Regions from separate parts of the Anaerobacillus sp. 63XJN7_4_ISO-PGPR-S23-413 genome, predicted to be linked through region 3. Evidence: riboswitches for the same ligand, from Rfam matches in the RefSeq annotation. Region 3 holds a riboswitch; each other region holds the start of a gene.
The links. A riboswitch is a leader RNA that binds a small molecule or an ion and turns the genes downstream of it on or off. The one in region 3 is predicted to bind cobalamin.

Region 1 (6,413 bases), 510 kb from region 3:
TACCGTTTCCACAGCGTGATTTGCATGTACGTAGTTTGGATGCTAAAGTGATCGACCAATTAAAAAAGAGATAGAGCAAACTCACATCATTTTCACATCATTCTTACAAATTTCTTCGTAAGTTGTTGTCCATAATAGGTATTGTAAGAACATACCTATGAAGGGAGATTGATGAAGATGAACAAATGGATGATTGGTGTTGCCTCTATGGTTTTAGCTGGGGGGATAGCTGGAGCAAATGTTAATGCGGCAGATGACGAGTCAACTGAAATAGAAGAGCAAACAGTAGGGCAAACCCAGGAGATGGCAGGTACTAGAGGACATCATGGGAAAAGAGGTCACTTCGAAGACCGCTCTCTAGATCGCGAACTGAAAATGGCAACTGCTGAGAAAAAAGATCAATTAATCGACCTTTTGCTTGATCAGGATGCTTCTAGTGTTGAAGGTGTCGATGAGCTTCAGAAAGAGCTTGCTGATCTAAACTCACAGCTTGATGCGATGCATGATGAAGCACAGGCTGCTCATGAAGAGAGAGAGTCTAAGAAGCAGGAACTTGAAGAAAGTGGAGAGCGTCCAGAGTTAACCGACGAAGAGAAAGCCGCAAGAGAAGAAATGCGCGAAGAGATGGAAGCCAAGCGAGAGCAGGCTCAAGAAATTGTGAAACAAAAAAATGATATACTTGATCAGCTGATTGAAAAACTTAGCTAATCTTAGCGAGAGATAGGGGCCCCCTATCTCTTTCGTATGTTTTGAAGACATGCGGCTGATTTACTGTCAGATAAGGCTAGGATAATATAAAGAGTATGAAAAGCACATTTCGTCTAAGATGTGAAAAGGGAACGGAGTTGAGAGAGATGCAGCACGTTTTTGTGATAGATGATGAACAAAATATACGTGATATTTTAGAGAAGTATTTAAAAAAAGAAGGGTTTATTGTCTCAACCTTTACAGATGGGGCAGAAGTGTTAAGTGCTCTAGAAACAATTGAACCCGATTTATTAGTATTAGATATTATGATGCCAAATGTTGATGGACTTGAACTCCTTCGACGGTTAAGAAAGTATTCTTACATTCCCGTTATCGTTGTTTCCGCAAGAGATGAAGAGCTTGATCGGATACTAGGCCTTGAACTTGGTGCTGATGATTACTTAACGAAACCTTTTAGCCCTAGAGAACTTGTTGTGCGTATTAAGAATCTATTCAAACGGATGAATCGCCTAGAGAAAAACCATTCTTCACAAGAAATCACTGTTCAGAACGTACGTTTAAATAAGAAAAAAAGACTGTTATTAGTGAATGAGGAAGAAATGGCTTTAACGCCGAAAGAGTACGATGTGCTCGCCTATCTCCTCCAACATTCAGGACAACCGTTTACAAGAGAGAGATTAATTGAAGCCATTTGGGGTTATCAATATGTAGGTGATGGCAGGATTATTGATGACCTTGTGAAAAGGCTACGTAAAAAGATGTCAGATGCAAATGCGCAAGCGAAGATTGCGACAGTCTGGGGGTATGGCTATAAAATCGATGAAGAAGGTTAATATCGGTACCAAATTGTTTCTTAGTTATATCGTTCTTATTGTTGTTATTCTGCTTATTACTACTATTTCATTTCAATATTTGTTTCAAGAATATCTTGTGCGCGAAACGAGAGAACAGCTGCAAAAAGAGGGATTGCAAATTAGTCAAATGCTCGAAGATCGACAGTGGAAGGGCGAAAATTCACCAAATAGGTTACTTGATCGCAGAAGAATTGAAATGGCAGGCAATTTAATCTCATCTCAATTTATAATTTATAATGCAAACGAGAAGGCAATTTATTCGAATGTCGATGAAGTAGTTCGAATTGATTATGAAGAAAACAAAGGAAAATTATACGTTACAGAGGAAGTGCCAATTAGTCTTTCACGAGAGCAAGTTGGCAGTATTGTGCTATTTACGAAGGTAGAAAGTCTTGAAGGTTTCAATCGGATTATTCAGCAATCACAGGCTGTTAGTCTTTTAGTATCTGCTGCTGTTGCCGTGCTCCTTGCTGCTATTATGCAGAAAGGAATAGCGGGGCCAATTCGATTACTTGCCAACCACATGAGGGAATTTACGATGCGCAAGGAACAACCCCCGTTGACGCTTAAAACAAAGGATGAAATCAATGAACTTGCTAAGACGTTTCAAGAACTAACGGAGCAACTTCGAAAAAATGATTTTGATCAGAAGGAATTCCTTCAAAATGCGTCTCATGAATTAAAAACACCTCTAATGGCCATTCAAGGGAATGCGGAAGGGATTCTAGATGAAGTAATCGTAGGAGAGGACGTCGAGTATAGTCTTGAAGTAATTGTGAAAGAAACGCAGCGTTTAAAAAAGATCGTGCAGGACATTTCTTATTTAACTAGGTTAGAAACAGTAGATGAATCTTTTACTTATGAAGTAGTCGATCTTCATCACGTGTTGATGGAAGTCATCACTGCGGTAAAACCACTTGCACATCAACGGCAAATAGAGGTAAGGTATGACACTGATCATGCCATAGACGTTAAGATGGACAGTGATAAAATGAAGCAAGCTTTTATGAATATATTCGGTAATGCCCTTCGATTCGCTTCGTCCGTTATAGAAGTACATGTCCACCAAGATAATGGTCAAGTTTATATTGAGGTTGAAGATGATGGTAAAGGCTTTGGCGAGAATCCACAGCGCGTTTTTGAACGATTCTATACAGGTGACAAGTCAGGTTCTGGCATTGGTCTATCGATTACGAAAACAATAGTAGAAAAGCATAATGGTAACATTTACGCCGAAGACAATAAAAAGGGAGGAAGGATCGTGATCTCGCTTCCTTTTCAATCGTAGTTAGAACTTTATGTTTTATGCTCACTTAACTTTTGTAGAATTTCTTTGCTTTCTTGTTCACTCAAAATACCAAATTTCTGACAGAGTTGTGTATAGCCAGCCAATTTCTTAAAATTAACCGAAGATAATCTTTTCATCATACTCACCTTTCTTTCCTTTAGGAAACTTTTTTAGGTATCAACAATATATGCATGAGCATGTTGAAAGTGATAGGTGAGTGTCTTTAGAGTTGAAATAAATCGAAGTCAATGTAACAATAAAGCTTGTGCTAAATTAAAGCATCATGTAAGATGAGGTTATCAATATTTAGTAACTATCAAGTGTTTCGGATACTATATATGGTGTGAATTGTACGTAATTAAATAATTGAGTATGCGGTGTCGTATAACGACTTAATAGGGAATCCGGTCTGAATCCGGAGCTGTCCCCGCAACTGTCGTGTGGACGAGGCAAGAAGCCACTGGAGTTAATTCCGGGAAGGCTTGCCAAGGAAGAAGCACAAGCCAGTAGACCTGCCGTATAGTCAAAAACGTTTCTATTCTTCGGGGGTTGAGGGTGAGAAATGGCAGGGTAAATGTACGAGTACGTTCATTTATACGTTGTCGTTTTCTCCAGGCTCACTCTTCCGAGAGTGAGCCTTTTATTTTGGATGGATAAAGGAGAGAGGTATATGAGTACTGTAGCAGAAATGACAGTAACAAAAATGATAGAGGAAGTAAGAACGCTCTTAGATGAGTACCCGTTACTTGCTAGTGAGAGTTTTATTGAAAAAACAATTGATGGTATTTCAGAAGAATCAACGCAAGAAGAGGTTGGTAATATTCTAGTTTTAAATGCCCTTGAACGAATTAGCGCAACAGAACCTGACTGGACTTATGTGGCAGCAGCTTTTCATCTTCGTTCGCTCTATCGTAAGTCTCTTTCACATCGAACTGAGAAAGAGGTATATGGTGGGGGAAGCTTCTATCGCCTTCTACAACAGTTGACAGATGAAGGGATTTATAACAAGGCACTCCTTCAGTCTTATTCCAAGAATGAAGTAGAGCATGTTGCTAAATTAATCGAGCCATCAAGAGATCGTTTGTTTACATACATCGGACTACGAACGCTCGCAGACCGCTATCTAGCTACAGATCATGATAAGAATGTGTATGAATTACCTCAAGAGCGCTTTCTAGTCATTGCTATGACGCTCATGGTAAATGAACCAAAAGATAAGAGGTTAAATCTGATTGAAGAAGCGTATTGGGCGCTATCTAATTTATATATGACAGTAGCAACTCCTACTCTTTCAAATGCAGGGAAAAGCTATGGACAACTAAGCTCATGCTTTATCGATACGGTGGATGACAGTCTTAGAGGAATCTATGACAGCAATACAGATGTAGCGACCGTTTCGAAAAATGGAGGAGGAATTGGAGCATATCTCGGGAAAATTCGTTCTCGTGGGAGTGATATTAAAGGATTTAAAGGAAATTCATCTGGGGTTTTACCATGGATGAAGCAGTTAAACAATACAGCTGTGAGCGTAGACCAGCTAGGACAGCGTCAAGGTGCTGTTGCTGTATATCTTGATGTCTGGCATAAAGATGTTTTCGAATTTCTTGATGCCAAGCTTAATAACGGAGACGAACGAATGAGGACACATGATCTTTTCACGGGTCTTTGTATTCCAGATATCTTTATGGAAGCAGTGGAAGACCGTGGAGACTGGTATTTATTTGATCCGCATGAAGTCCGTCAGGTGATGGGGTTCTCTCTTGAAGATGCTTATGACAAAGAAAAAGGATCAGGAGAGTTTCGTATGAAATATAGGAAATGTGTGAACCATCCTGAACTTTCAAGAAAAACCGTGCCGGCGATTGAGATTATGAAGCGAGTTATGAAATCACAATTGGAAACTGGGACGCCTTATATGTTCTATCGAGATACGGTGAATCGAGCGAATCCGAATAAGCATGCTGGTATGATCTATGCTTCCAATCTTTGTACGGAAATTATGCAAAATATGAGTGCAACGACTGTTGAAGAGGAAATCACGAAAGACGGTAAAATTATCATTACGAAAACGCCTGGTGACTATGTCGTTTGTAATCTATCAAGTATTAATCTTGGGCGTGCGGTTGCAGCTAATGCACTAGAGCGATTAATTCCAATTCAGGTAAGAATGCTGGATAACGTGATCGATATTAATACGATCGAAGTGCCTCAAGCCCAGTTAACGAATGAGAAGTATAGAAGCATTGGTCTTGGAACGTTTGGTTGGCATCACCTCCTTGCGAAAAAAGAGATTGTCTGGGAAAGTCAGGAAGCGGCAGACTATGCGGACGAACTATATGAAACAATCAATTATTTAACGATACAGGCAAGTCATGAGCTTGCCGTTGAAAAAGGAAGCTACTCTCTCTTTGAAGGCTCTGATTGGCAAAATGGGGAGTACTTTAAGCAACGAGGTTACGTTAGTGAAAAATGGCAGTCCCTTAAGGAAAGGGTCCAAACGAATGGTGTCAGAAACGCCTATCTTTTAGCGGTTGCCCCTAACAGTTCAACAAGTTTAATAGCTGGATCAACAGCATCAATCGATCCGATTTTCCAAAAAGAATACTCTGAAGAAAAGAAGAACTACAAAATTCCCGTTACAGCGCCTGATCTTTCACCTGAAACGACCTGGTATTACAAATCGGCTTATCACATTGATCAGCTTTGGAGTATTGAGCAGAATGCAGCCAGACAGCGTCATGTGGACCAATCAATATCGTTTAATATCTATGTGCAAAGTACGGTAAAAGCGAAGGACTTATTGAACATTCATATGACAGCTTGGAAAAAAGGGTTGAAAACAACCTACTATACACGAAGTACATCTGTAGATATTGACGACTGTGAAAGCTGCGCAAGCTAAAGGAGGAATTGGAAATGGCTACGATTCAACAAAGAAAGCTATACGATGTCTCCGCACCGAATAGCTCGACTGGAATTATTAATGGAGAAAGCTCAAACGTTTTAAACTGGGATGATGTCCGCTTTAGCTGGGCATATCCTATGTACAAAAATATGCTAGGAAACTTTTGGACTCCGTTTGAAATCAATATGTCGAACGACGTGAAGCAATGGGAAGCATTAAGCGAAGATGAGCAAGATACGTTTAAGAAAATTATTGGTCTTCTTGCCTTCCTAGATTCGATTCAAACCGACTATTCAAGTAAGGTTGCGGATTACTTAACAGATTCAAGCCTTTCTGCGCTCATGCAGGTGCTTTCGTTCCAGGAAGTTGTGCATAATCAGTCATATAGCTATGTACTTTCTTCCATTGTAAATAAAAATGAGCAAGACCGCATTTTTGAATATTGGAAGCATGATGACGTGCTCCTAGAACGAAACCAATTTATTGCTTCTGGTTATGAAGCATTTGTTAAAAATCCAACTCCACAAACATTTTTTGAATCGATTGTTTATGACATTATTCTTGAAGGGCTTTTCTTCTACGCCGGGTTCGCTTTCTTTTATAACCTTGCTCGAAATCAAAAGATGGTGTCTACCTCAACAATGATTAACTATATTAA
Region 2 (6,413 bases), 700 kb from region 3:
GATCACTTTCTAGCTGATCGAACACTTCATCTTAAATCTACAAAGCAAGTCTTTCAATCTGTACAGAAGCGGTACACCCCTCAAGAAACATCCTTTATCTTTTCTTATTTTGATTCATTTCTCTCAACCGAAACCATTATTAAATTAATGCGAAAGCATTTTTATGACTACCGCAGAAATGGCCAATTACGGATGGCGTTTCAAATTTTAGCTGTGATGCTTTATTTCGATCCAACAAATAAATGGGCGATCGAACTATCGCGGAAATTAGAATATCAAAAAGTTAGAAGCTTTTATGAAGGAGATCATGATGGTCTTAAAGAAGTTGATCCGCTTTTTGCTGAAATTCAGGCTTATGATGACCTTCAAGCACATCAAGCCTACCTTGAATCAATCCTTCGTAAAGAAAAACGTGTTATTGAACGATCCGCTTTACGCCTTTACCTCTATCTCCAATCACCTGAAGAGGATGATCTGGACCCACTATCTCTCATCGATGTTACGCTCTCTGAATCTGAGCGAGCCCGTCTGCTATCATTGATGTATGCAGAAGCACCTCACCATAAAACTCTAAGAAACAATGCTTTTCAAGCTCTAATGTATTTAAATAAAACAAGTGAAGCCATTCAATTAATGACAGAACGAAAAGGTGAAATCACCCAAAGTGAATATGACCTTCTTCTAAGTGCATTTCAAGATGAGACTACAAATTTCAAAACCTTTGATTATCCTTCCCTTCAAAGCTGTTTGGAACGTAAAGAAAATCGTCCTTATCTAGATGGTTTACTTCAAGCACTTATCCCTAGGATGCTGCATGAATTTGGATTGGGATACGTCTATAGCTGGGTGAAGCCTTTATTCGAGAAAAACCAAGATCTCTCTATCCTATCAACGCTACAAATAATGGCGGATATTCAAGATGATCCAGATAAGCAATTTCAGCTAGGTAAGCTCTACCATAAACTTAAACAATATGATGAAGCAATTACCTGCTTCGATTGGGAGATGGAGCTGCATCCAACGGACCCAACCCCTGTTCAGTGGTTGACGAAGGTATATCGTGAGATGGGTAAAGTGGAGGAATCGAATACCTATATGTCGATTTATTCTAAAATGCAAAGAGTGTCTCAACAATAGCGCTGGCTTATGCCAGCGCTATTTTTTTTGGCTATATTAATGAGCCTTAAATCGGGAATCAACAGTATAAGCTAACATAGCCTTTTTGTTAAAGTGACATTCAAAATGGTCGTCTTCTTTTTATATTACATTTGATAAACATAAGTAGGTTCATATAAACTAAGAAACAACGAACAATGAATACTTCACGGTTGTCAGGAGCGACGTATGGAAAATCAAACGAGTTATGCCTATGACATTATTCAAGTATGCCTTTTGGCTGGAAAGGTAATGCTGCAAAATGGCGGTGAAACTTACCGTGTAGAAGATACGATGACTAGAATTGCAGACGCTTATGGGGCAACGCATTCGAATAGTTACGTAACCCCTACTGGGATTATTTTCTCTTTAGAAGGTCCTGAACCTTCCAAAACACAGTTGATGCGCATTTCAGAGCGCACGACGGATTTAGATAAAGTAACGAAGGTAAATAGTATATCGAGGAGAATTAGCAGCGGTGGTCTTTCGATTAAGGAAGCTTATGAAGAGCTTGACCAATTGGATAAAATGACCGAGCGGTATACATTTCCTAAGCAGTTAGTTGCTGCTGCGATTGCAAGCGGTTGTTTTCTAATTATGTTTCAAGGGGAGTGGGGAGATTTTCTTCCGGCAGTTCTTGCAGGGGGAGGTGGCTTTTATAGTGTTTCACTATTTAACCGCCTTGTACCGATAAAATTCTTCTCAGAGTTCCTTGCTTCATTTGTCATAGGATTACTCGCTGTCCTTTTTGTGTCTACTGGAATCGGTGGGCAACTTGATAAAATTATTATTGGTTCAGTGATGCCACTTGTTCCTGGTCTATTAATCACGAATGCTGTAAGGGATTTAATGGCGGGGCATTTAATATCTGGCCTATCTAAAGGCGCAGAGGCCTTTCTTACCGCATTTGCGATTGGAGCAGGCATTGCCCTTGTTGTATCATTTTTATAGAAAGGGAGGACAATTATGACAATTATTGCTCAGGTTTTGACGAGCTTTGTGGCAAGTGCAGCGTTTGGATTATTATTTAACGCTCCTAAATCCTCCCTTATTAAAGGCGGGTTTGTTGGCATGTGTGGCTGGATGATTTATTACGGAATGGAGGCATCAGGTATTGATGCTGTCATCGCCACTGTAACAGCCTCATTTGTCATCGCTGTTATTAGTCAGGTTTTTGCAAAGGTGTATCGGACACCAGTCATTATATTTAGTGTAGCGGGGATTATTCCGCTTGTTCCAGGTGGTCTGGCTTACGATGCGATGAGGAATTTCGTTCAAAATGATTACAATAGTGCCATTAACCTTGCAGCCAGAGCATTTATGATATCGGGATCCATTGCAGTAGGGTTAGTATTTTCGGAAGTGATCAATCAAATCATTCGGCATTCCACACTCGCAAGGGGTCAGAAATAGGTCTTCATCCTTTTGCAATGTAGGCATTCATTATGATAACGTTTAGTTGGATAACTGTGTCGAACGGTGTCAAATAATGTTAGTATCTGGGGAGGATCAATAATGAAAACCTATCCCCATCTCGGGTTGTTAACAATTCGATTGGTCGTAGGTATGCTTTTTTTTGCTCATGGTTTTTTAAAGTTTTCTGAAGGGATCACGAATACAGTAGCTTTTTTTGAGACGATCGGTATTTCTGGTTTTCTTGCTTATGTTGTGGCTATAGTTGAGTTAACTGGAGGAGTTTTGATGATTTTCGGCTTAGGAACGCGAATTGTCAGCGTACTGTTTTCCATGATTTTATTAGGAGCTCTTCTCTTTGTAAAGAGATCAACTGGAATGCTGGGCGGTTATGAACTAGACATTGCTTTTCTAGCTATGTCAGTGTCTTTATTTCTAGGAGGCGGCGGTCCATATAGTCTTTCAACATACCTTAAGAGAAAAGGTTGGTCGTTTAAGATCGATCAGGAGAAAGTAACAAAGGATTAAAGAGGAAGTGACTGAATGGCTAAACCAAAAAAGAAGTTAAAACCGGGTGCCAGATGGTTATTATTATTTGCGGGACTCGTTATTCTATTTTTGTTTATTAACTTTCTGTTTCATCCATTTGCAAATACAAAAGGATTTAAATTAGAGTCTCAACCGCACTTGGGTGAGGAAACAGCGCCAGTTGAAATTGTGCAATTTGGTGATTATAAATGCTCTTCATGTCAATCCTTTAATGAATCTTTGCTTCCAAAAATCCAAGAGGAATTATTAGCAACTGAGAAAGCAAAATTTTACTTTGTCCATTATCCGTTCCTCTATAAAGATTCCACGAGGGCTGCTGAATTTGCTGAGGTTGTTTATCAAGAATTAGGTAATGATGTATTTTGGCAATTTCATCATGTTCTGTATGACAAACATAAAAAAGGATCTGAGACGAAAGATGTTTTAACTGAATCTTTCTTAACGAAAACCCTTAGTGGTCTAGTTAGTGAAGAAGAAGCGGACAGAGTTGTTAAAGCCTATAAGAGTGGTGCAGGTGAGAAACGAGTAGAATCTGACCTTGCTTATGCAAATAAAAAGAATGTTTCAGAAACGCCTACCTTATTTGTAGATGGTAAGCGTTTTGACGGAACGAGTTTATCTGAATTGAAACAAATGGTTGAGGATTCAACCGACGAATAAATTAAGGCGCTGTGAAGGCGTCTTTTTTTTGTTGCATTCTAATTAATGGGTTCCTCTGCCGGCAAAAATCATTAAATAAACGTTTGTTTAAGGTATAAATAGTTAAACAAACGTTTGATTAACGAATGGTATTGACTTTTAGATCCCCGGCATGAAGAATAGAGAAGTACAATTGAATAAAATGGAAAAGGTGTACTGATTTCAGTACTTAATAGGGAAATTGGTGAAAATCCAATGCGGTCCCGCCACTGTAAGAAGTAAGGACGGTGCGTTACCCCACTTATCAATGATAGGGAAGGGGCATTCGTTCAACAAAGCTTCAAGCCAGGAGACCTGCCTTTTCTAAAGCACTGATTGACCTACGGACGATAGGGGGGTGTAACGGAGAAGACTGTGAAAAGTCTATTTGTTATGCATGCTCTTATGAAAAGAGTATGCATTTTTTATTGTTTAGAAAAGGAGAGATGATATGAAAAAGAATGTAAGCGAATCAAGAGTGTATAAGAGCAGCCGTATTTTTCCGCCTGACCTTAACAGCCATGGGACATTATTTGGGGGTAAACTCCTTGCCGATATGGATATGCTAGCATCAATCGCGGCGACAAGGCATTCTCGTCTAGAATGCGTGACAGTGTCTATGGATACGGTGGAGTTTTTACATCCTATAACGGAAGAGGATTCGATTCATTATGAAGCTTTTGTCATATGGACGGGTAAAAGCTCAATGGAAGTTTTTGTGAAAGTAAACGCCGAACACCTTTTAACGGGTGCCAATCGTATAGCAGCGACGTGTTTTATTACGTTTGTAGCCCTTCTCGACGGTAGACCAATGAAAGTACCTGGAATTCAGCCGGAAACTGAAGGGGAAAAGCAGCTTAACGAGCTAGCCCAAAAACGAGCTCAAACAAGATTGGATCGTAAAGAAACAAGCAAGAATCTAGGGGGAATCCTAACGTTGTTATAACCAGAAAAGAGGGCTGGAGTATTCCGGCTCTCTTTTGTTAGTCGTGAGACATTTTATCGTTATATTTTGGTTCATTCCTAAAAGATGGTTGTTTTGTATTTAAAACCACATCTAGCTGATAGGAGAGGGAATCACCCCTCACTCTAATAGAAACAATATTTACGAGAGAGGTTCCTTTTTAGATCCCCTGGAATCGGAAACTTTTTGTGGAAATCAAGTTAGTAAAAGAGTGTTGAGTGGTATAGGGATGAGAGTGAAATGAATAAAAACAAAGGAGACGGCCAATGTGGATTAGACATGATTTCTTCAAGTATATAACAGGTATTATTCTATTATTAATCTGTTTTTTCTTTTTGACAGAATTAGATTTATTGAAACCGGTGAAAACAATTATAGGTACATTGTTTTATCCAGTACTAATTGCTGGTTTTTTGTATTATGCAATCAAGCCTATTGTTAAGTTATTAAAAAAGATTCCATTTGTATCAGATATTGTCGCGATTTTAATTGTGTTTATAGGGATTGCGGGTATCCTCTATACTGGATTCACTTTTCTAGCAAACCCGATTCAGAGTCAGGTGTCAGAGTTTTCGAAGGAGTTGCCTGAGAAGCTGAAAGAATCAGCAAAAGAAGCTGAGAAAATGATGGAGAAAAATGATATGGGGATGCTTTCTGTAGAAAACCTCCAACAAAAAGCAACGAGCTATTTAGGTAATTTAACGCAAAGCCTCGGTGATCACATTATGCAGGTTGTGAGTGCATTAACAAGTGCTACGACAGTCCTTGTAATCGTACCTTTTGTCTTATTCTATTTTCTTAAAGATGATCATAAATTAAGCCCATTTCTCCTGAGATTTATTCCTAATAAACATCAGAGTGAAGGAGAACAGATCCTTCATAAGGTTGATAAAACTTTATCGGCCTATATTATTGGACAAATTATTGTAGCAATCGTAGACGGTGTCTTAATGTATGTTGGTTATTTAATCATTGGACTACCTTATGCATTAATATTAGGACTATTTGTGATGATCACAGCAGTGGTCCCATTTTTCGGACCAATTATTGGTGTGATACCTGCTCTGGTTGTCGCTTTAACACAAGAACCGATGTTAGCCTTGTATGTGATTATTATTACGATAGTTGTTCAACAGTTAGAAGGAAACCTGGTAGCGCCTGTTGTCTTAGGTAAAAGGTTAAACATACACCCTTTAACCATCATTTTACTACTAATTGTAGCAGCGGCTTTATATGGGTTCATTGGGATGCTGATTGCTATTCCACTTTACTCCGTCATTAAGGTCATCGTTAAGAATTTCTATGAATTTTATCGAATACGGCATCGATCCGAATTAACTGAATAACGGTAAAAGCCCCTACTTCATTGAGAAGTAGGGGCTTTTATTTGAGTAACACCTAAAAACATGTTGAGTAATCGCCTTATAAATAAATATGTGCAAGACGCTCATATGATTTTCTTCGCTCATCAAAATCATGTATGTTTGTGAGAACCATGAATTCTTCAGTTTGATAGTGTTCGGCTAATTCGTCGATTTTCTTCTTTACTGTTTCTCTAGATCCGATTATCATTCGTTTTCGATTATTTTTTATTCGTTCTTCTTCCGTTACTGTATAACGGTGCTGTTTAGCTTCGTCAATGGATGGCACTCGA
Region 3 (6,413 bases):
CTGTTTTTCTGGCAATAACAGCATTTGTGGCTTTGGCACGGTCGGATGCGGATGCTTTTCAATTTTTGTGCGATAAACCGATTGAATGCGCTGTTCGTTTAGAACGTCATTTGGCTTGTTGTGCATGTTGATTTTCCCATTTTCAAGAAGAAGCAGGCGGTCACAGTACAGACCTGCCAGATTCAAGTCGTGAAAAATCGAAATCACTGTTAGCCCCTGTTCGCGCGTCCATTTTTTTAAGAGATCGAGCAGTTCTTTTTGATAAGAAAGGTCGAGGTGGTTCGTCGGCTCGTCTAATAAGAGAATCTCGGGTTCCTGCGCAAGCGCCTGTGCGAGAAAGACGCGCTGACGCTCACCGCCTGAGAGTTCGTTCACGTAGTTATCCGCGAAGGCGGCGGTTCCCGTTTGCTCCATTGTACGCTGTACAACCGCCTCGTCATACTCGCTCCACATTTGAAACCATCCCGTCTGATGGGCGTAGCGTCCGAGCGAAACGGTTTCTTTAACGGTATAAGGAAAAGCCTGATCCGCATGCTGTGGAAGAACCGCGAGCACGCGCGCCAGCTGTTTCGCTGAGTAGCTTGAGAGCGACTTATCTTTGAGCATAATTGAGCCGGACTTTGCCTTTAGAATGCCGCTAACCATTTTAAAAATAGTCGTTTTGCCGCTTCCGTTTGGTCCAACGATGCCGAGAAGCTCACCTTGATTCACATCAAACGAAATGTCATCAAGTACGTCGTGACCGGGGTATCCTCCTGTAACAGAATGTACGCTTAGCATGCTTATCCTCTTCTTTCCTTACGTCTTCGTATTAAAATGATGGCAAATACCGGGGCACCGATAAGCGATGTGATGACGCCAATCGGCAGCTCAGTTGGTGAAATGATCGTTCTTGAAATTAAATCAGCGATGATTAGAAAAGCAGCTCCAAGTAAAATGGAGAGTGGCAGTAAATGCCTGTGATCCGGACCCCATAGGAGGCGCGTTAAATGCGGAATCACAAGGCCAACGAAACCAATCGTTCCTGAAACCGCAACAGCTGCCCCTGTTAAAATCGAGCCGCCGATTAGAATCCAAAGCTTTCGTTTCGCGACGTTCACGCCGATATGCTGAGCGCGTTCTTCACCAAAAGACATCGCGTTCAGCTCCTTGCTGCTAAAGAGCAGGATCCCTGATCCAATGATGAAAAAGGGAAGAATGATCCCGATGTATTCCCATCCGCGCATCGACACGCTTCCAAGGAGCCAGCCGATAATTTGACGAAGCTCCTCTCCTGTTAAGGCGATCATAAGTGACAGGAGTGAGCCAAGGAATGAGCTAAACACAATTCCTGTTAGGATGATCGTCTCCACGCGCATCGATCGCTCGATTTGTCGTGCGAAAAAGAGCACGAGGAAAATCGTGAGAATCGATGCAGCGATGCTCATAACTGGTAGGGTGAACATGCCGACAAACGGAATGGACAGGTTGAAAAACAGCACGAGTACCGCTCCAACTGATGCTCCGGATGAAACGCCGAGCACGTACGGATCCGCTAGTGGATTACGCAAAAGACCTTGAAAGGCGGCCCCTGCTATCGCAAGAGACGCCCCCACTAGACCTGCCAAAATGACGCGTGGCAAGCGAATATCCATCACAATCGTTGTAAACATTGGATCGGTTTTGCCTATGAATGGAAGGTGTAAAACTTCGCTTCCGATTAATTTTAGAATGGTAAGCACTGGAACTGAAACAGTACCGATTGAAATGCCAAGGAGCATGGCACCAATTAAGAGTGCTATCGCAATCGGATAGGCAATTAAACGTTTATTCAGCAAAAACATCCGGGTAAACCGCTTTTGCAAGTTCCTCTACTCCTTCAGTAAGACGAGGGCCAGAGCGCGTAACAAGGTCAGAGTGCACATCAACAACCTGCTCATCTTTGACAGCCGTCACGTCTTGCCAGCCGTCGCGGCTTAACACTTGTTCAACTGGCTTCTCTGTATAGTAACCGTACGTTGTGATGATCACGTCAGGATTCGCTTTGATAATCGCTTCCTGATCCACCTGGTTCCAGCCTTCCTGATCGTGCGTCACGTTCTTCGCGTGAATCATCGTTAGCATGTCATCCATAAACGTATTCTTCCCTGGAGAGTAGATTTCAGGCGCAGGGGCAACTTCGACGAAGACATTTTTCTGATCTTCTTCACTAATGCTTTCTGCTTTTGCTTGAATGCCTTCAAGATCTTGCTTCATTTCATCGATCGCGGTTTCCGCTTCTTCCGTTTCACCGGTTGCTTGTCCAATCATTTCGATGGAAGCGTACACTTCATCGAAGCTTTTCGCATCGTTCACAACGAGTACAGTGATTCCAGCATCACGAAGCTGCTGTAGACCTGCTTCTGAGTTATGTGCGCTTGAGCCGTGTGCAAGTACGAGATCAGGCTTTAGAGAAATGATTTTCTCCACGTTAAATTCCATGCCGCCGATTTTTTCAATATCAGCCGTTTCTTCTGGATAGTTGGCGAAGTCAGATACGCCAACTACTTCTTCCCCTGCTCCCAGGTCGAAAAGGATCTCAGTGTTACTCGGGATTAAGGAGACAATTTTTTCAGGATCTTTTTCGATCGTAACATCCTCGTCCAACGCATCCGTTATCGTTACTGGGAAAGCGCTATCTTCTGACTGTTCAGCTTGCTCTGTATTCGCATTTCCTTCATTTGTCGCGCTGTTCTCTTCACTCGCTCCGCAACCTGCGATGGTTCCTGTAACGAGAAAAAGTAAAACGAGTAGTGAATAAAGCTTTTTCATGTGTGTTTCTCCTCCTGTTTTCTGATGTCTCTAAACTAAAAAATCCCCACGCACGAGGGCATGAAGATGGTCGAATGGAAGTAACGGTGCATAAAGGCACCTGAATCCGTTCGCACATCCCTATCCTCGTAGGCTGTTCGCGCTTGATTCAGGCAGGTCTCCTGGCTCATGGTTATCGCATGCTGCTCCTTCCCATTCGCTGTTTCGAACAGTGGATTCTGCAGCAGGCGACCATTTACAGTGGCGGGACCGCGCTGGAATTGCACCAGCTTCCCTATTAAGTCTTCATTGAAAAGACACCTGAATCGATCACTATGTAATTGGTAACAGGTTTATTATACATGATTGCGGGAGTGGGGGGAACAGTTGTGTTTTGAGGGGGTCAGGCTCGCGCCTGACCCCCTTCACAAACAAAAAACCATCATTGTCCACCCACGGTGGACAATGATGGTAATTCCTTTACTCTTCCTTCGCTTCTTCTACCATTTTCTTCAGGTCATCAATTGTTTGTCCTTCAAACGGCTCGCCGTTCACAAAGAGAGCTGGTGTGCCAGTAACGTCGAGATCACGGGCTTTCGATAAGTCGTAGTCGATCGCCGCTTCTCCTTCGCCATCTTTAAAAGCTGCAAGAACCTGTTCAGCTTTTTCTTCATCAGTCACTTCTTTTAGCGTGTCTACAAGGTAATCTTCTGTGTAGATGTCCTGCTTTTCCGTGCCTTCTGTTTGCTTTTCATACATTAATGAGTGGAATTCCCAGAACACGTCATTCCCAAGCTCCTGGTACACCACTTCAGCAAATTCCGCTGAGCGATCGGAATCAACATTAATAAATGGATAGTTGATAAACGAGAATTTGATTTCCCCTGTTTGAATTAACTCTTGATCAATTTGCGGGAAAAAAGACTGTTCGAATGCTTTACAGTAAGGACATTTGTAATCTCCAAATTCAATCACTTCTACCTGCGCATTTTCATCACCGAGAAATGGTTGCTCCATCGCTTTTTCCTCTGAACCATCAGAACTCGAGCCGCTTGAAACGACGATCACGATTACGATAACTGCAGCGACAGCGGCCACTAACCAGTAGATCCATGCTTTCGATTTTTTCTGCGCATTAGCTATTGTTTGCTTGTTCGGTTGCTTTTTCTTATTCTTATTTGCCATGATTCTTCCTCCTATGATTGTTTCGAAAAGTATTTGTAATCAACGGAAATGGCTCCACCTCCGCTAATCAAAACAGCGACTGACATACCGAGAAGAGCAAGATCCAATTCATACCCTCCGATAAATCCTGTCGTTAGTTTAACCGTAAAGATCGCTCCTAGCATGACGATCATGAAAAGCAAAGAAACAATGCGTGTGCCTAGTCCTACGATCATAAGAAGACCTCCGACTAGTTCAATCGTTGCAACGACATACGCTAAACCACCCAAAATGCCAATGCTCTCGAAAAATCCAGCGGTATTTCCAATCCCTCCAGCAAATTTATCTAGGCCGTGAACCGTAAAAATAAGACCGAGAACGATTCGTAGTACGACAAGGGCAACGTTTTGTGATAAATTCATAAATTAATTCCCTCCTAATTTTAACACTACGATATGTAGTGTTTGTTTCCGAAAAAGAATTAGGGTGTCGCCACCATAAACATGATGGATAACCCTAACACAATATAAAGTGAGTAAAGTACTGTCCCAACAGGCAACGTTACGTGCACTTCTTTTTCTGGCGCAAGAATATGTTGTATGCGATCGTTCACAGACGTTTCCGCAAAAGATACAGCAAAAGCATGACGCTGTCTGTGATCGCTTTTTAATAGTTTTAATAACGCGCTACTAAGATCAAGCATATTTGCTTCTTTCATCGCAAACCGATCCGCGGCAATTTCGCGTAGCGTGTGATAGTGATTTGATACCCATTTCAAAATCGGCACGTACCAAAGCGCGTGGACGAGAAGGGTGATGATAAATTTTTTCAATGGATCACGATGCTGCTGATGAAAAGTTTCGTGATAAATCACGGCGCGCAGCTCTTCTTTGCTCAACAGGCTAACTAGTTCAGTCGAAAGAACTATTTTGGGTTTAATCATTCCATATGTAAGCGCGATAGGCTCATCGCTTCTAATCACCTGGAGTGCCTGCTTTCCTAAATCGAAATTCCGAATGACTACCTGTGTGACAGTGTCTTCACGAAGAAGCGACAGCCGTTTCGAAAAGGTGACATATCGATAAATTTGCTTCACGATCATCATCACGATTAATGAAAATGTTGAGAGAATCAGAACTTCTAATAGCATGTTCATAGATGATAAACCGATCGCGCGAAGCATATTATGGCAGGCTTCAAGTACGCTTAACATAAGCGTCCAGTTCGAATATAAATGCAGACTGTATAGTGACATTTGAACAATCATCGTGGCTACAAGAAAAAAAGACAGCATAAACAAAAATCGCGGCTGTTTTATTCTCATCTTACTTCTCCTTTAGCTGCTTGATTTTTTGCTCAAGCTTTTCGATCAAAACTGGATCCGCTTCATCGAGCGCATCAAGCATATGATTCACAGCAAGCGGACCAAATTCATCCATTAGATCCTTTGTTAATTCCTTCGATTGCGTTTGTAAAAAATCTTCTTTCGATAGAAGCGGCTTAAACATTGACGTGCGCTTTTCAACTCGTTTTACTAGAATTCCTTTATCCACGAGACGATTCATGACCGTCATAACCGTGTTAAAGTTCGTACTTTTCTCTTGATCAAGCTTCTGTTTCACATCTTTGATCGTCATTTCTGGACCTTCAAAGAGTATGTCCATAACCTTCGCTTCAAGAGAGCCGAAAAAGCGGTTTAACCCTGTTTCATTCGTTTTGAACTGATGAATTTTCATCGCTTCCACCTCACACTACACAGTGTAGTCCAAAAGGATAGTAGGGTCAAGAAGGAAAAGAGAGGATATCTTCGAATGTGTTGGAGTGTCTTTCGTGCGGAGACAGTTGTTTTTAAAGGGGGTCAGGCTCGCGCCTGACCCCCTTTAAAAACACACCCCTCATCCATTTTTCTCATTAGCCCTCTCTTCTCCTCTCCTTCTTTCATAAGCTAGTAGCAACTCTATATGTGAACAAGCAAGAAGGGAGATTTATTTATGATAGAACCACATGGCGGTCAGCTAATAAACCGCATTCCATGTGAAGAGGATCGCCTGGCGCTTCTCGAGAAGGCCACAATGTTTCCGGTCGTCACCTTAACACCATGGAATTTATCCGATTTATATATGATCGCAATCGGTGCTTTTAGTCCGTTAACGGGCTTTATGAATCAAACAGATTATACGCACGTTTTAACTAAAATGAGGCTCGCAAATGGGACAATCTGGAGCTTGCCTATTACGCTTTCTGTATCCAAAGAAACGCGTGACAAGATTTTTACTAGTCCTACTGTTTGCCTGAAGGGTGAAGACGGGGAAATCTATGGATTAATGGAAGTAGAAGATATTTATGAAACAGACAAAACAGAAGAAGCTCGACGCGTCTATGGAACGAACGACGCTGAGCATCCAGGCGTTCAAAAAACGTACGAGCAGGAAGCGTTTAACCTCGGTGGCCCAATCACGCTCCTTCAGCACCCAACAGCT

Region 1: another riboswitch for cobalamin. It lies ahead of AC0VYO_RS17980 (ribonucleoside-diphosphate reductase subunit alpha); the one in region 3 lies ahead of AC0VYO_RS20325 (ABC transporter substrate-binding protein).
Region 2: another riboswitch for cobalamin. It lies ahead of AC0VYO_RS02040 (acyl-CoA thioesterase); the one in region 3 lies ahead of AC0VYO_RS20325 (ABC transporter substrate-binding protein).

What each region holds. Positions count from the first base shown of each region.
Region 1 covers NZ_CM149688.1:3,426,010-3,432,422, reverse strand. The annotation lists gene AC0VYO_RS18000 (mechanosensitive ion channel family protein) at 1-74, shown strand, start outside; gene AC0VYO_RS17995 (hypothetical protein) at 178-708, shown strand; gene AC0VYO_RS17990 (response regulator transcription factor) at 855-1,541, shown strand; gene AC0VYO_RS17985 (sensor histidine kinase) at 1,528-2,850, shown strand; cobalamin riboswitch at 3,209-3,384, shown strand; gene AC0VYO_RS17980 (ribonucleoside-diphosphate reductase subunit alpha) at 3,539-5,752, shown strand; gene AC0VYO_RS17975 (ribonucleotide-diphosphate reductase subunit beta) at 5,767-6,413, shown strand, end outside.
Region 2 covers NZ_CM149688.1:363,438-369,850, forward strand. The annotation lists gene AC0VYO_RS02015 (hypothetical protein) at 1-1,137, shown strand, start outside; gene AC0VYO_RS02020 (threonine/serine exporter family protein) at 1,345-2,106, shown strand; gene AC0VYO_RS02025 (threonine/serine exporter family protein) at 2,122-2,568, shown strand; gene AC0VYO_RS02030 (DoxX family protein) at 2,671-3,096, shown strand; gene AC0VYO_RS02035 (DsbA family protein) at 3,112-3,777, shown strand; cobalamin riboswitch at 3,949-4,132, shown strand; gene AC0VYO_RS02040 (acyl-CoA thioesterase) at 4,247-4,741, shown strand; gene AC0VYO_RS02045 (AI-2E family transporter) at 5,026-6,105, shown strand; gene AC0VYO_RS02050 (LLM class flavin-dependent oxidoreductase) at 6,182-6,413, opposite strand, start outside.
Region 3 covers NZ_CM149688.1:3,934,947-3,941,359, forward strand. The annotation lists gene AC0VYO_RS20315 (adenosylcobinamide amidohydrolase) at 1-780, opposite strand, end outside; gene AC0VYO_RS20320 (FecCD family ABC transporter permease) at 783-1,823, opposite strand; gene AC0VYO_RS20325 (ABC transporter substrate-binding protein) at 1,807-2,790, opposite strand; cobalamin riboswitch at 2,925-3,109, opposite strand; gene AC0VYO_RS20330 (DsbA family protein) at 3,250-3,954, opposite strand; gene AC0VYO_RS20335 (DoxX family protein) at 3,966-4,355, opposite strand; gene AC0VYO_RS20340 (M56 family metallopeptidase) at 4,415-5,257, opposite strand; gene AC0VYO_RS20345 (BlaI/MecI/CopY family transcriptional regulator) at 5,259-5,669, opposite strand; gene sat (sulfate adenylyltransferase) at 5,925-6,413, shown strand, end outside.